4 regions of the Sporosarcina sp. FSL K6-1540 genome follow, and region 3 is predicted to be linked to each of the others. Evidence: riboswitches for the same ligand, from Rfam matches in the RefSeq annotation. Region 3 holds a riboswitch; each other region holds the start of a gene.

Region 1 (3,175 bases), 270 kb from region 3:
ATGTGATGAGCACAGTAACAGCAACTTTGCTCCAAATTGTGTAACCAAACCACAGTACAAAAATAGGTGCAAGCGCAATAATAGGAACCATTTGAGATGCAATGAGAATTGGATAGAGCGCTTTTCGTATGCCTGGACGGGAAGACATTAGCACTGCAATTGCTGTTCCTGAAATAATCGAAATGGCTAGGCCGATAATAATCGTCATCAAAGTAACCGGTAGATGTTTCAACAATAATACTTCCCTCAGTTCCCAAAAACGTATAAAAATTTGTATAGGGGAAGGGAGAATGAACGCCTTACCGTAAAGGCGTGCACCCAACTCCCAGATACTTAGAAATCCTGCAATGATTACTAAGGAAGCCGTATTTTTCACAGCGAAACCTCACTTCTGAGCTTGCCGATAAGCAGTTCTTTTAGCTCGAGCATTTCAGCGCGATGTAAATCGTTTCTTATTCGAGGTCTTTCAAGAGGCACTTCGATTTCCACGAATGAAGTGACAGGTTTGTTTTGCAACAGAAAAATACGGTCTGACAGAAACAGTGCTTCCTCTACGTCATGTGTGATGAAAAGGACAGTTGATTTGCGCTTTTCCCACAGATTGATGAGCCACTCTTGCATAGCCAGTCGGGTGATGGCGTCGAGTGCTGAAAACGGTTCATCCAACAATAGTAGGGAATTGCCAGAAAGAACAGCGCGTAAGAAAGCGACGCGCTGCTTCATTCCACCCGAAAGTTCTCCTGGATAGTTATCCTCTGTTCCACCAAGACCGAACTCTTGTAATAATGGTTGTACTTGTTCCTTGGCGGCCTTCTTATCTAATCCGGCTACTTCAAGCGGAAGACATGCATTTTCTAAAATGGTTCGCCAAGGCAGTAACAAATCTTGTTGTGGCATATAGCCGACCTTTCCAAGGCGCTGAGTATTTGGATTCCCTTCAAGAGAAATGGTACCCCCTGAGGGTTCATCTAATCCGGTTACAAGACGAAAAATCGTACTTTTACCGGAACCGCTAACACCAATTATCGAAATAAACTCACTGGGAAGAATGTTGAATGACAGATTATCGAGTATGCTGTTGCCTGATTCGTACGTGAATGAAACACCGTCAAACGATAGCATTTATCATTTCAACTCCAGCCCACATTTGTTTTGTATTTGCCATATCCCAAAACATATATTCATAACGAGTTGTATTGAGGAAGATCTCCTCGAGCTTTAACAGTTCATGCTCCGGTTTTCCTTCTGCTGATTTGTTCATTAAATCAATACACCAGCCCGCAAGTTCCTTGAATTCATCCGAAGAATACATCTGAATCCAATCGCCATATAACGAGTGATCGGCAGCACCTGGAATAGCATTTAGCTCCTTACCGATTTCCCAGTAACTCCATGCGCAAGGAAGCAGAGCAGCCATCACTTCCGCAACGGTTCCATTTTGACAGACGTGTAACATGTAGTGTGTATAGGCAAGAACAATTGGTGACGGCTTAGCGTTTTCAAGTTCCTGTTCAGAAATGCCGAACCGCAGTGCGTAGCTTCGATGCAGGGCCATTTCCTTGTTCAGCGTCCCATCGAGTAGTGTCGCGAATTTGCCCATCGTTTCCAAGTCGTCGGCTTTTACAGCCCCAATCGCAAACAGTTTTGCATAATCAATCAAATACAAGTAATCCTGTACCATATAAAACCTGAATTTATCCGGATCAAGCGTCCCATCGCCAATTCCTTGTACGAACGGATGGCTATGATTCTGTCTCCAGATTGGTAACGTCTTTTCTAACAAACGGTCAGTGAACTTCATGATATCAACACTCCCTTTGTATTCTTGAAAACCAAAAAACCCACTCCTTGAAGAAGAAGTGGGTTGTAGACAATCAAAAGTATCCCGGAAAATAGACCGGCAGAATTATTGTGTCAGCACCTCTTCCTTACGCTGGTATTAACCAGTTCAAGTTATAAGGGTCAAGGCACATGCCTCTCTCAGCTCTGTTAGAGCACCCCTAGCGGTGGATCATATGAAATTGGACTCATCCCCATTATAAGCATATTAAAAATAGAAGGTCAACCTTAACTTTGTGAAAAGTTAGAAAGGAATGTATGTTTCCTTTTACGAGAATTATCCTGTAAAGTAGAAAGAAAAAGTATTGAAGGGGGAAATGAATTTGAAATTTTTCCATACAGCGGACTGGCATTTAGGCAAGCTCGTTCAAGGTATATATATGACAGAAGGACAGCGTTATGTGCTTGATCAATTTGTAGAGGCAGTCAAAAAAGAGAAGCCAGATGCGGTCGTTATCGCAGGCGATTTGTATGACCGTGCGGTGCCACCTACAGAAGCGATTGCACTACTTGACGAAGTGCTTGGAAAAATTACTATGGAACTTGGAATACCTGTCCTAGCGATTGGAGGAAACCATGATAGCCCGGGACGCCTCCATTTTGGAAGCGGATTGATGCGAGTAAATGGCTACCATATTGCAGGTCAGATGACGAAAGTAATCGAACCGGTCGTTTTGTCAGATGACTACGGTGAGGTTCATTTCCATCTCGTACCATTTGCGGATCCTTCTGTTGTAAAACATTTGCACGAAGATGAAACGATTGTGAACCATAACGATGCGATGAAGAAAGTGACGGCAACTATCCGTGAACAAATGGCAGAGGGGGTCCGACATGTATTTGTTGGACATGCTTTTGTGACACCTCACGGAGAAAGTGAAAATAACACGAGTGACTCCGAACGACCGTTGGCAATTGGTGGGGCAGAATATGTGTCGGCGCATCTTTTCGAAGGATTTAATTATACTGCACTTGGCCACCTACATCAGGCACATTATGTGTTAAATGAAACAGTGCGATTTGCGGGTTCGCCAATGAAATATTCGATATCAGAAGAACATCATAATAAAGGGTTTCTAATTATCGAACTTGACGCTGCAGGGCAGGTATCTGTTGAGAAACGGGAGTTGAAGCCAAAGCATGATATGCGGACGGTTGTAGGGACGATGGAACATATTTTGTTGCACCCAGTAAGTGAGGATTATGTTTTTGTTAAATTGCTAGATGAGACACCGGTTTTATTCCCGATGGAAAAAGTACGGTCAGTCTATCCGAACGCGATGCATGTTGAGCGTAAAGTGCTCATGCTGACCGCAAATGCGGTTGATGAACAACG
Region 2 (3,175 bases), 960 kb from region 3:
ATTCCGCTCCCAAAAGGGTTAACTAAAGCGCAACGTGATTGGTTAAAGCACGAACATTCCGAGGCGCTACTAGGGAGTATCGTCTATCAGTTGATGTCCGATCCAATCCGCACAGCTTCTCTCTTTGCATCATTGAACAGCAATGCAATAGATGTAAATGCAGCATTATATTTGCAGGAAGAAACGAGCGCTGCCGTTGAGGTGGAAACAGAACATCAATTGATTAACATAGAGGATGATCTGGATAATTTTGATTGGGAACAGTTAAAGGAGCCAGAAGAAACCTCTGTTGTAGAAGAGGAAGACCCTTTAGCTGACTTCCTTGCCCAGATGAATAAATAATAGTGAGTGCCTGCATAAGAAACCACCATGAATGCTTAAATTTTCATGATGGTTTATTGTACAGGCACTTTTTGTTGTGATTTCTAAGGAATCTAAAACATTGAGATGTTTTCTTTGGAGCATACAAGGGAAAAAGAGTAATAGGGATGACTACAGCTAGTTTACGAATGGGCTGTATGTCTATTTAGTAAGAAGAATGGGGTGGAGCGGGTATGGAAAAAATAATTTACATCGTGCGTCATTGCTCCGCAGAAGGACAGGCACCACACGCGGAATTGACTGCTGAAGGGATTCTGCAGGCGGGTCAGCTTGTAGCGTTTTTCGAAGATATCGAAGTGGATCGGATTATTACGAGTCCGTTTTCTCGTGCACGTCAGACGGGCTGGCCTATAGCTGAGCGGAAGAAGTTGCATGTAGAGGTGGATAGTCGGCTTATGGAGCGCGTGCTAAGTTCAATGGATTTCGAGGATTGGTTGATAAAGCTGGAAGATACGTTTTTTGACCTTCATCTAAAATATGAGGGTGGGGAATCTTCGAGTGAAGCGATGTCGAGGGTCTGTGATGTTGTGGATGAGCTGGGTGACGGTTCGCGGACAGTGCTTGTAACACACGGGAATTTAATGGCGCTATTATTAAGTTGTTATGATGAACGATTCGATTTTGGGCAGTGGCAGGCACTGACGAATCCAGACGTGTATGTTATACGGATTAAGGATGGGGACTCAGAAGTGGAAAGAATTTGGGGTTCTGAATAAAAAAACAGGCCGCTGTGATGTCGGCCTATCTACGTTTTAGTGAATGTTAACCCATTGTAAGATTAGTAATAATGACCACTGCAATAATAACGAGTGTCCCGAAAAGACTGATCCACATGGATTTGTCGGGATTATTCGGTCTGCTGTCTGCTTTATGCATAAACTGCGCCTTCTTTCTGTTTATGTCACTAACTATACTCTTATCGACGATAGAATGGAATAAACTGTTACCACGTGAAACGAGTTTATTATATATATTGAACCTATTTGATGGGGGTTTTTATTTCCATTACTCTATGCTTCTATTGAAAATGGACCAAACATTCCCACAATCTCACACTAGATATGTTACACTTGCTACAAAGCTGAATAGTTTAACAACCACTAGGGGAGCCTTTTTTAGGCTGAGACGTGCATGAATGCGCGGACCCTTGGAACCTGATCCGGATTATACCGGCGTAGGAAAGTGGGTACGCCTTTTACGAATAGTTAAATGGCTAGCCGCTTTCTTACGCCACCGGGAAGCGGCTTTTTAGTATAAATAAAAGGGTGGCGAATCGAATGGTACGTGTGGCATTGACAATTGCGGGGTCGGATAGTGGTGGTGGTGCGGGTATTCAGGCAGACTTGAAGACGTTCCAAGAATTGGGTGTTTTCGGTACGTCGGCACTGACAGCGGTGACAGCGCAAAATACATTTGGAGTGACGGCGATACAGCCGGTTGACACCGCTATTATTAAAGCGCAAATACAGGCAGTTATTGAAGATTTTGATGTTAAAGCGATTAAGACAGGGATGCTCTTTTCGACAGAAATTATCTATGCAGTGGGAGAGGCGTTTCATTGGAGCGGAATTCCACTTGTCATTGATCCGGTAATGATTGCGAAAGGGGGTGCTTCATTGCTAGAAAGACAGGCGGTTGAAGCGTTGAAGACTGTACTTGTACCTCTTGCAGCTATTGTTACACCTAATATTCCAGAAGCAGAAGTGCTTGCAGGAATGGAAATAAAGACGAATGAAGACATAGAACGAGCGGCGAAACATATAATAGCGTTGGGCGCGGGGGCGGTTCTTATTAAAGGGGGCCACCGGAAAGAAGCGCCTTATGCGGAAGATCTGTTCATGGGGGCTGACGGGGAACGGTTCTCGGTTCGCGCACCATGGATTGATACGAAAGATACGCATGGAACAGGGTGTACGTATTCGGCGGCACTGACAGCGTTTTTGGCAAATGGGGAAACGTCAGCGAATGCAGTTGTTTCTGCAAAATGTTTTATCCACGCAGCAATTGAAGATGGACTTAAAATTGGTGGCGGCCATGGTCCGACGAATCACTGGGCATATGGACGCCGCGGTAACAAGACAATGGAAGGGGTTGTAGTTTATGGATAAGCAAACAGTTAACTTATATTTCATCATGGGTACAGTGAATTTGGCGGGACGCGACCCGTTACATGTCTTAGAAGAGGCGCTAAAGGGTGGTATAACGAGCTTTCAATTACGTGAAAAAGGGCCTGGTGCATTAACGGGTGAAGAATTGAAGGCTTTTGCACAAGCGTGTCAGCAATTATGTGAACAATATAGTGTACCTTTCATTGTCAATGATGATATAGGTCTTGCGATTGAAATTGGTGCAGACGGTATTCATATCGGGCAGGAAGACGGATATATTTCAGCAGTGCGTGACAAGGTTGGTCCAGACATGCTAATAGGTGTTTCTACGCATAATGTAACAGAAGCGATTGCGGCAGCTGATGCAGGGGCTGATTATATCGGTCTAGGTCCAGTTTATGAGACACAGACGAAAATGGATACGCAACCGGTTATTGGTATCGAGACAATTAGGGAGGTGGCATCGTTGTTACCTGGTTTACCTATTGTTGCGATTGGTGGAATTTCAGAACGCAGAGCCAGTGCTATCATTAAAGCGGGTGCGTCAGGGGTAGCGGTTATTTCTGCAATTTCTGGAGAAGAAGATCCTGGAGAAGCAGCAAGTCGTTTAAAAGGTGCGGTCCTTCTTTCATTAACAGGTATTGAAATGTAATGTTTAACTGCTCGCGAAATATACCACACTTCCA
Region 3 (3,175 bases):
TCAATTGCTCGGTGAAAAAGAGGCACTGTCTTATGCTCAGGTTGGAACAACATTATTATCTGTGCATACGTTAAATTCAAAAGGCAATGACATTGTAGATCAGTGGTATATGAATGCGGATGACCAATTATTTGCGAATGAAGAGAATATGGAGAGCTGGATGCTTGAGTCAGCTAAGTATTATAAAAAACGTAATAATTGGTACACGGCGGGTGGCCCATACAATAAAATGGCGATAACCACAGAGCCAATGCCTGACACAGGGCAAGGATATGGGCGGAACTTACTTCTATTAAAAGAAGATCGTGCGCTGGTTTTATATAATGAGCAAGAGGATCGTTATTTTGAGAACTTAATTTACAACTCATTTGTTAACTTGAAGAATTTCAAAGGTGACAAAGATTATTGGGAAACAGAAGTTACAAGCACCTATTTGAAAGATTTATATGACATTACAGCTCCATTCATTGATACACGTTTTAATGAGCAAATCGCGCTTTTCTACTATAATAGTGGTGCTGATTTTGGAATTGAGAATGCGAAAGAGCCATTGCGTAATTATGCTGACTTACTAGTCTCACAAAAAAGTAAAGGAAACGTCATTCCTGTGAATGACGAGTCTTACTACATCGCGGATTACTTCCCGATTGCACAGCAAGTAACGACACATGCCTCTATGAATCATGTGTTGGGCGGTATGAACGTTTTACTCATGGCTTATAATGAGTTCGGTGATCAGAAGTATTTAGATACAGCGCAGGCTATACAAACAGCGATTGTAGCGGATAAAGATGATTGGATTCGTGATAATGGCGATATTTGGTATCGTATTTCCGCATTACGTGACTATAAAGGCGATGATTACAAGCATCTGACTTTAGAGGATTTAATAAATTCGTACAAACTTTGGAAAGATATTGATCCGACGTATTTGCCTTTATTAGAAGAAATGATTGCTTCAAAAGCTTCGTTTTTATCGAATGAAAATTTAGGTTACACAACTAAAATAAAGAACGGGTTACGTGATATCGACTTATCGAACTATCTTCCTAAAGGGGAAGAAAGAACAGATGCATTGTGAAGAAGAAAAAACTAAATAGATACTGCTAGGGGAGCCGTTTAGGCTGAGACACATCATAGATGTAAACCCTTCGAACCTGATCTAGTTCATACTAGCGTAGGGAAGCAGCTGAAACTCTACACTCAATGTCTTTATATACGTAGAAAACAGCCGCCTTCCGATTATGGAAAGCGGCTGTTTTCTGTTCCAGTGTATATATGTTGAACAAATGAAATAAAGATAGTGAACTGCGCGAAGGCGCATTACAAGGGCTAGCGCCGTAGTGAATTCAATGGAATTCTTTATTACAACGTATATAGATTCACCTACCAAAAATATAGATAAGGGATGGATGAGTAAAATGGAAAATAGAATTAGTAACCTAGTTGATGAACGTCTAGAGGAGTTAGTGCAATTGCTAGCGGACCTCGTTCGTTTCCCGACAGTTAGTCCACCGGCAAGAAATACAACAGGCGTACAGCGGTATATTCAAGATTTTTTAGCACAAGAAAAATTTGAAACGGTTAGTTGGGATGTATTTCCTGGCGACCCGAACGTTGTAGGCGTTAAAAAGGGAACGGATGGAAACCTGTATAACAGCCTAATCATTAATGGACATATAGACGTTGCGGAAGTGGGGGATGAAACAGAGTGGACTGTGCCTGTCTTTGAACTAACGACTAAAGATGGCAACGCATATGGGCGAGGAACATCCGATATGAAAGGTGCAGTAGCGGCGACTTTACTAGCCGTTAAATTATTAAACGAACTAGGTGTGGAACTGAAAGGTGATTTGCAAATTCAGACTGTCATTGGGGAGGAAGCGGGAGAGGCTGGAACACTTTCATGTATGGAAAAAGGCTATACAGCAGACTTTGCACTTGTAGTCGATGGCAGTGATCGTCAAATCCATGGTCAGGGTGGTGTGATTACCGGCTGGATAACGATTAAAAGTAAGGAAGTTTTCCATGATGCAATGAGGATGAGTATGCTTCATGCAGGCGGTTCGGTTAATGGGGCTAGTGCGATAGAAAAGATGATGAAGGTTATTGCTGGATTACAAGATTTAGAACGTCACTGGGCTGTGACAAAAAAATATCCGGGTTTTGCGCCTGGCACCACTACTATTAATCCAGCAGTTATAGAAGGAGGAAGGCATGCAGCTTTTGTGGCGGATGAATGTCGGCTCTGGATCACCGTTCATTTCTATCCGAATGAAACCTATCAATCTGTAACAAAAGAAATCGAAGAGCATTTGAACCATGTAGCAAAAGCAGACACGTGGTTAAGAGAAAATCCCATTCACTTTCGCTGGGGTGGAAAATCAATGATTGAAGAACGTGGAGAAATATTTCCGGCGCTTGAAATGAATGCGGACCATGCAGCTGTTCAACTTCTTGCGCATTGTCATGAACAAACCGAAAAAAGTCCTGCAATAATAGGTATGTCGAGATCAGTAACAGATGCGGGCTGGCTAGGAGCAGCAGGAATTCCAACTGTTATCTATGGTCCTGGAAAGTTGGAAGAGGCACATTCAGTCGATGAAAAGATAAACATTGAAGAATTAGTGGTATTTACCAAGACGCTTATGTTATTTATAAATGAGTGGTGTAATACGAAAAAATAGGAGTGCAAGTAATCTCCCCATTCATCTACTACTATTAAACTGTTACATGTTGAACAAATGGATGCCTATATAAACTAAGCGAAGGCGCCTTACAAGGGACAGCCTAAACCTTAAGAAAAGCTTAAAAGTCTACGTTTGACTTGTACATTTGCGGCTAGCTTTGGACGAAATGATTACAACACCTTTACCGCGGGTTAAATGTGGCTGGAAATGCCAGCTACACTCTTTTCGGTAATCCTGTTACAACTAACTGTCCACCACATACCTACAATGTTTAAGTGGAAAATGCAACTACTTTGGAAGATGGAAGAATAACTACCTTTCTATAAAAGTTGCAAGTGCCCGAAGATGAAATTTCGGGCACTCTGCTGCATTTAACAAGCTTTCCTTACTTACTTTGGCAAAAATCATACAAGTAACAATGTGATGCCATATAGAAAGTGACCCTTTCTAAAATACAAAAAGGAAATACTATAGAGTGGGATTAG
Region 4 (3,175 bases), 490 kb from region 3:
GTAGTTTTGTTTGTGCTCAGCTGCCTATTAAATATCACTTGGATTTTGCTTTGGCATTTTGGTTTCTTCGGATGGACAATTATTATCAACCTGCTTCTTCTTTTAACACTGTTAACCATTTATTTTACTTATTCTATAAAAAATAGTCATATTCATGGTAGAGTTCCGATTGCTGTCTATCTAGGATGGGTTTTTGTCGCGACCATTGCAAATATCAGTTACGTCCTTACTTTGCATGAATGGTCTGGTTGGGGACTAAGTGACCCGCTATGGACCGTCATCTACTTGACTATCGCAACCGCTATTGCACTTCATTTTTTATACCATTACGCGGATATAGCATTTAGTGCTGTCTTCATATGGGCATTTATAGGTATCACTGTAAAAAACGGTGCTGATGAACTATTCGTCTCTGCCGCAGCCCTATTTCTTGCAGCTACAATCGCAGGATTCATGTTCTTCAGACGAAAGTCATTCACACCTAAATAAAAGTGCAAGACGCTGTTTAGCCCCGACAAGCGCTGAAAGACTTGAAGACAAAGGCGGTCTTTGCCTTTTCGGCAAGACTGAAATTAAAGGAAGGCAGTCTAAAATCGCGACATCCTGTCGCAACAAGGAGGGATGTAGCTCAATCCCTCCCCACTGCATGACCCACTTCGTGTGGGCCCAGGGGCTGGCGTCTGGAGTCTAGACATCGATCCATGTAGAACAACTTATACTTTCTTACCTTTAAAAAAATCGCCGTCCTCCCACATTGGGCAGAACGGCGATTTTCTATTTTCTCTCTAAAAGACGCGGTGCTGTAGTGAATAATATTGACGCAACAATTGCTGATAATATTATTGAAGGTATCATGTAACTTGCATTGTATACGAGTGAATAGAGCCATACGGGCTGTCCCTCAGGTGCATAAGATGCAAAAAATACAATTCCACCAATGAAGTGAATCAAGTATCGAAGTAGGCCACCGATAACTGTCCCCACAACGATTGCTGTAACCATTGAGCCTTTGTTGCCTTTTACTTTACTACTTAACAGCCATGCAAGTGTAACACCTGCCACTCCAACCAACGTGTACGCCACGAAGTAATCAAGCGCAGCCTGTATTATATTAAAGACATAGCCTCCCATCATCAGTTGCAATAACCCGCTGACGAAGCCAGTCAGCATACCGCCTGCAATCCCCCATCTAAATGCCATGACAACAATCGGCAACATTGACAGCGTAACCGAGCCACCCTGTGGCATTTTAAAACCAATCTGATCAAGTACAAATGAAATTGCACCTAAAATAGCTATTTCAAGTAAAAGTTGAAGTCTTTTCCGATCCAAATTAATTCATCCCTTTCCTAGCTCAGCGAAAGATGTGGGCATAAAAAAAGACATCCCGAAATAGATGGGACATCGAATATGTCAATTTCCATCCACATTCCTACGCAAGAATAATCTTACAGGTTCTAAGGGTCAGGACGTGCTGTCCAATCTCAGCCAAATAGGCTCCCCCTGTGGTTCCAGTAATTTAGTTGTCTAGTTCATTGTATAAGATGGGGATCCTATAAGCAAGATGATTAACAGGGATGATAATTATCCTACATATGTTGAAATTAAGAATTCCATTAAATTCGCTGCGGCGCTAGGAGATGCCGCCAATCTCAGGCTCCAGTTAACCCTTGTATGGCCTCTTCGCCAAGTTTAATCTAGGGATTCATTTACTCAATATATATAGTTAAACTAAAATGGAGGGATTCGTGTGTCGAACAATAAACTGTTAGCCGCCCTATGCTACTTTAGTGTCTTCTTCACCCCTTTACTTATACCCGTCATTATTTATTTCGTTTCGGATGACCGTGAAGTAAAACACCATGCCAAGCGCTCTCTCGTTTCACATCTTGTTCCTGTCGTACTTCTTATTGCAGGATTTATCATTTTTTCTTTTTCAATGTTTTCCTTTACCTACGACCTGAATGTAATGCCTAGTGATAACTTTGGTTTTTGGCAATTAACACCTGTCTTATTCATGCTAGTTTATGGAGTTTTGCTCATAGCAATTCTAATTTGGAATGTTTTTCAAGGTGTTAAAGTATTGAAGTGAATGTTTATAAAACCACCTATTCGGGAAAAAAGTAACAAATGCTGTGTTTAGGAGTGATTCGTAATGAATATTGGAAAATTATTAAAAACCGCTATTAAATTGGCGCCTATCGTCTATCCGATTGTTCGCAAAGTAATGAAAGAAAAAAAAGTAACAAGCACGACAATCCCAAAGAAATAATTCGACAGTCTGCAAACGTTTTTTAAGTTTGTAGGCTTTTTTGTTCAGCTCCATATGATATAGTATGGTATGGAAAAGAATGAACGGAAGAAAGGATTTGAACATAATGATTGCAAAAACTGAACAGGAAATTGAAGCGTTAAAGAAAATCGGCAAAATTGTTGCTGAAATCAGGGAAGCGATGAAAGAAGCAACTGTCCCTGGTAAAACGACGAAAGAAATTGATGACATCGGCGGTCGCTTATTCGAAGAAAAAGGTGCAATTTCAGGTCCTATCGCAGAATATGATTTCCCTGGATTTACATGCATCAGCGTCAACAGTGAAGTTGCCCATGGCATGCCTGGTTCCCGCGTGATAGAAGATGGAGATCTTGTTAATATTGACGTCTCAGGTTCCTACAATGGTTATTTTGCTGACACTGGCATTTCATTTGTTGTCGGTACACCCGATAATAAGAAACAACAATTATGTGATGTGGCTAAGAGTGCATTTGAACGTGCAATGACAAAAGTTAAAGCAGGTTCAAGCTTAAACCAAATTGGTAAAGCAGTTGAACGCGAAGCAAAAGAAAATGGCTTAAAAGTCATCAAAAACTTGACTGGCCACGGCATCGGTAAAGCGTTGCACGAAGAACCTTCGCATGTACTCAATTATTATGACGCATGGGATAAGACGCTTCTAAAAGAAGGAATGGTTCTCGCAGTTGAACCGTTTATCTCTGAAAAAGCAGAGCATATTATTGAATCAGGGGATGGCTGGACGTTCATTACACCAGACAAATCTCTTGTGGCTCAAATCGAACATACAATTATCGTCACAAAAGGCGAACCAATTATTTTGACGCAACTATAATTAGTGCCTAATGTGTTCTTTCAATATATATAGAAAAGGGCTGTCCCTGG

What was found. Region 3 has a riboswitch for thiamine pyrophosphate ahead of MKY15_RS13435 (acetylornithine deacetylase). Riboswitches for the same ligand answer to the same signal wherever they lie in the genome.
Region 1: linked by a shared signal. The riboswitch ahead of tenA (thiaminase II) and the one ahead of MKY15_RS13435 (acetylornithine deacetylase) in region 3 are both predicted to bind thiamine pyrophosphate.
Region 2: linked by a shared signal. The riboswitch ahead of thiD (bifunctional hydroxymethylpyrimidine kinase/phosphomethylpyrimidine kinase) and the one ahead of MKY15_RS13435 (acetylornithine deacetylase) in region 3 are both predicted to bind thiamine pyrophosphate.
Region 4: linked by a shared signal. The riboswitch ahead of thiT (energy-coupled thiamine transporter ThiT) and the one ahead of MKY15_RS13435 (acetylornithine deacetylase) in region 3 are both predicted to bind thiamine pyrophosphate.

Annotation. Positions count from the first base shown of each region.
Region 1 is NZ_CP152018.1:3,106,822-3,109,996, forward strand. It holds gene MKY15_RS14725 (ABC transporter permease) at 1-376, opposite strand, end outside; gene MKY15_RS14730 (ABC transporter ATP-binding protein) at 373-1,122, opposite strand; gene tenA (thiaminase II) at 1,109-1,801, opposite strand; TPP riboswitch at 1,909-2,012, opposite strand; gene MKY15_RS14740 (exonuclease SbcCD subunit D) at 2,163-3,175, shown strand, end outside.
Region 2 is NZ_CP152018.1:1,875,578-1,878,752, forward strand. It holds gene MKY15_RS08515 (hypothetical protein) at 1-342, shown strand, start outside; gene MKY15_RS08520 (histidine phosphatase family protein) at 555-1,097, shown strand; TPP riboswitch at 1,474-1,579, shown strand; gene thiD (bifunctional hydroxymethylpyrimidine kinase/phosphomethylpyrimidine kinase) at 1,659-2,489, shown strand; gene thiE (thiamine phosphate synthase) at 2,482-3,141, shown strand.
Region 3 is NZ_CP152018.1:2,834,881-2,838,055, forward strand. It holds gene MKY15_RS13430 (S-layer homology domain-containing protein) at 1-1,081, shown strand, start outside; TPP riboswitch at 1,099-1,201, shown strand; gene MKY15_RS13435 (acetylornithine deacetylase) at 1,422-2,687, shown strand.
Region 4 is NZ_CP152018.1:2,344,797-2,347,971, reverse strand. It holds gene MKY15_RS10905 (tryptophan-rich sensory protein) at 1-489, shown strand, start outside; gene thiT (energy-coupled thiamine transporter ThiT) at 775-1,332, opposite strand; TPP riboswitch at 1,413-1,514, opposite strand; gene MKY15_RS10895 (DUF4870 domain-containing protein) at 1,751-2,092, shown strand; gene MKY15_RS10890 (hypothetical protein) at 2,156-2,272, shown strand; gene map (type I methionyl aminopeptidase) at 2,379-3,125, shown strand.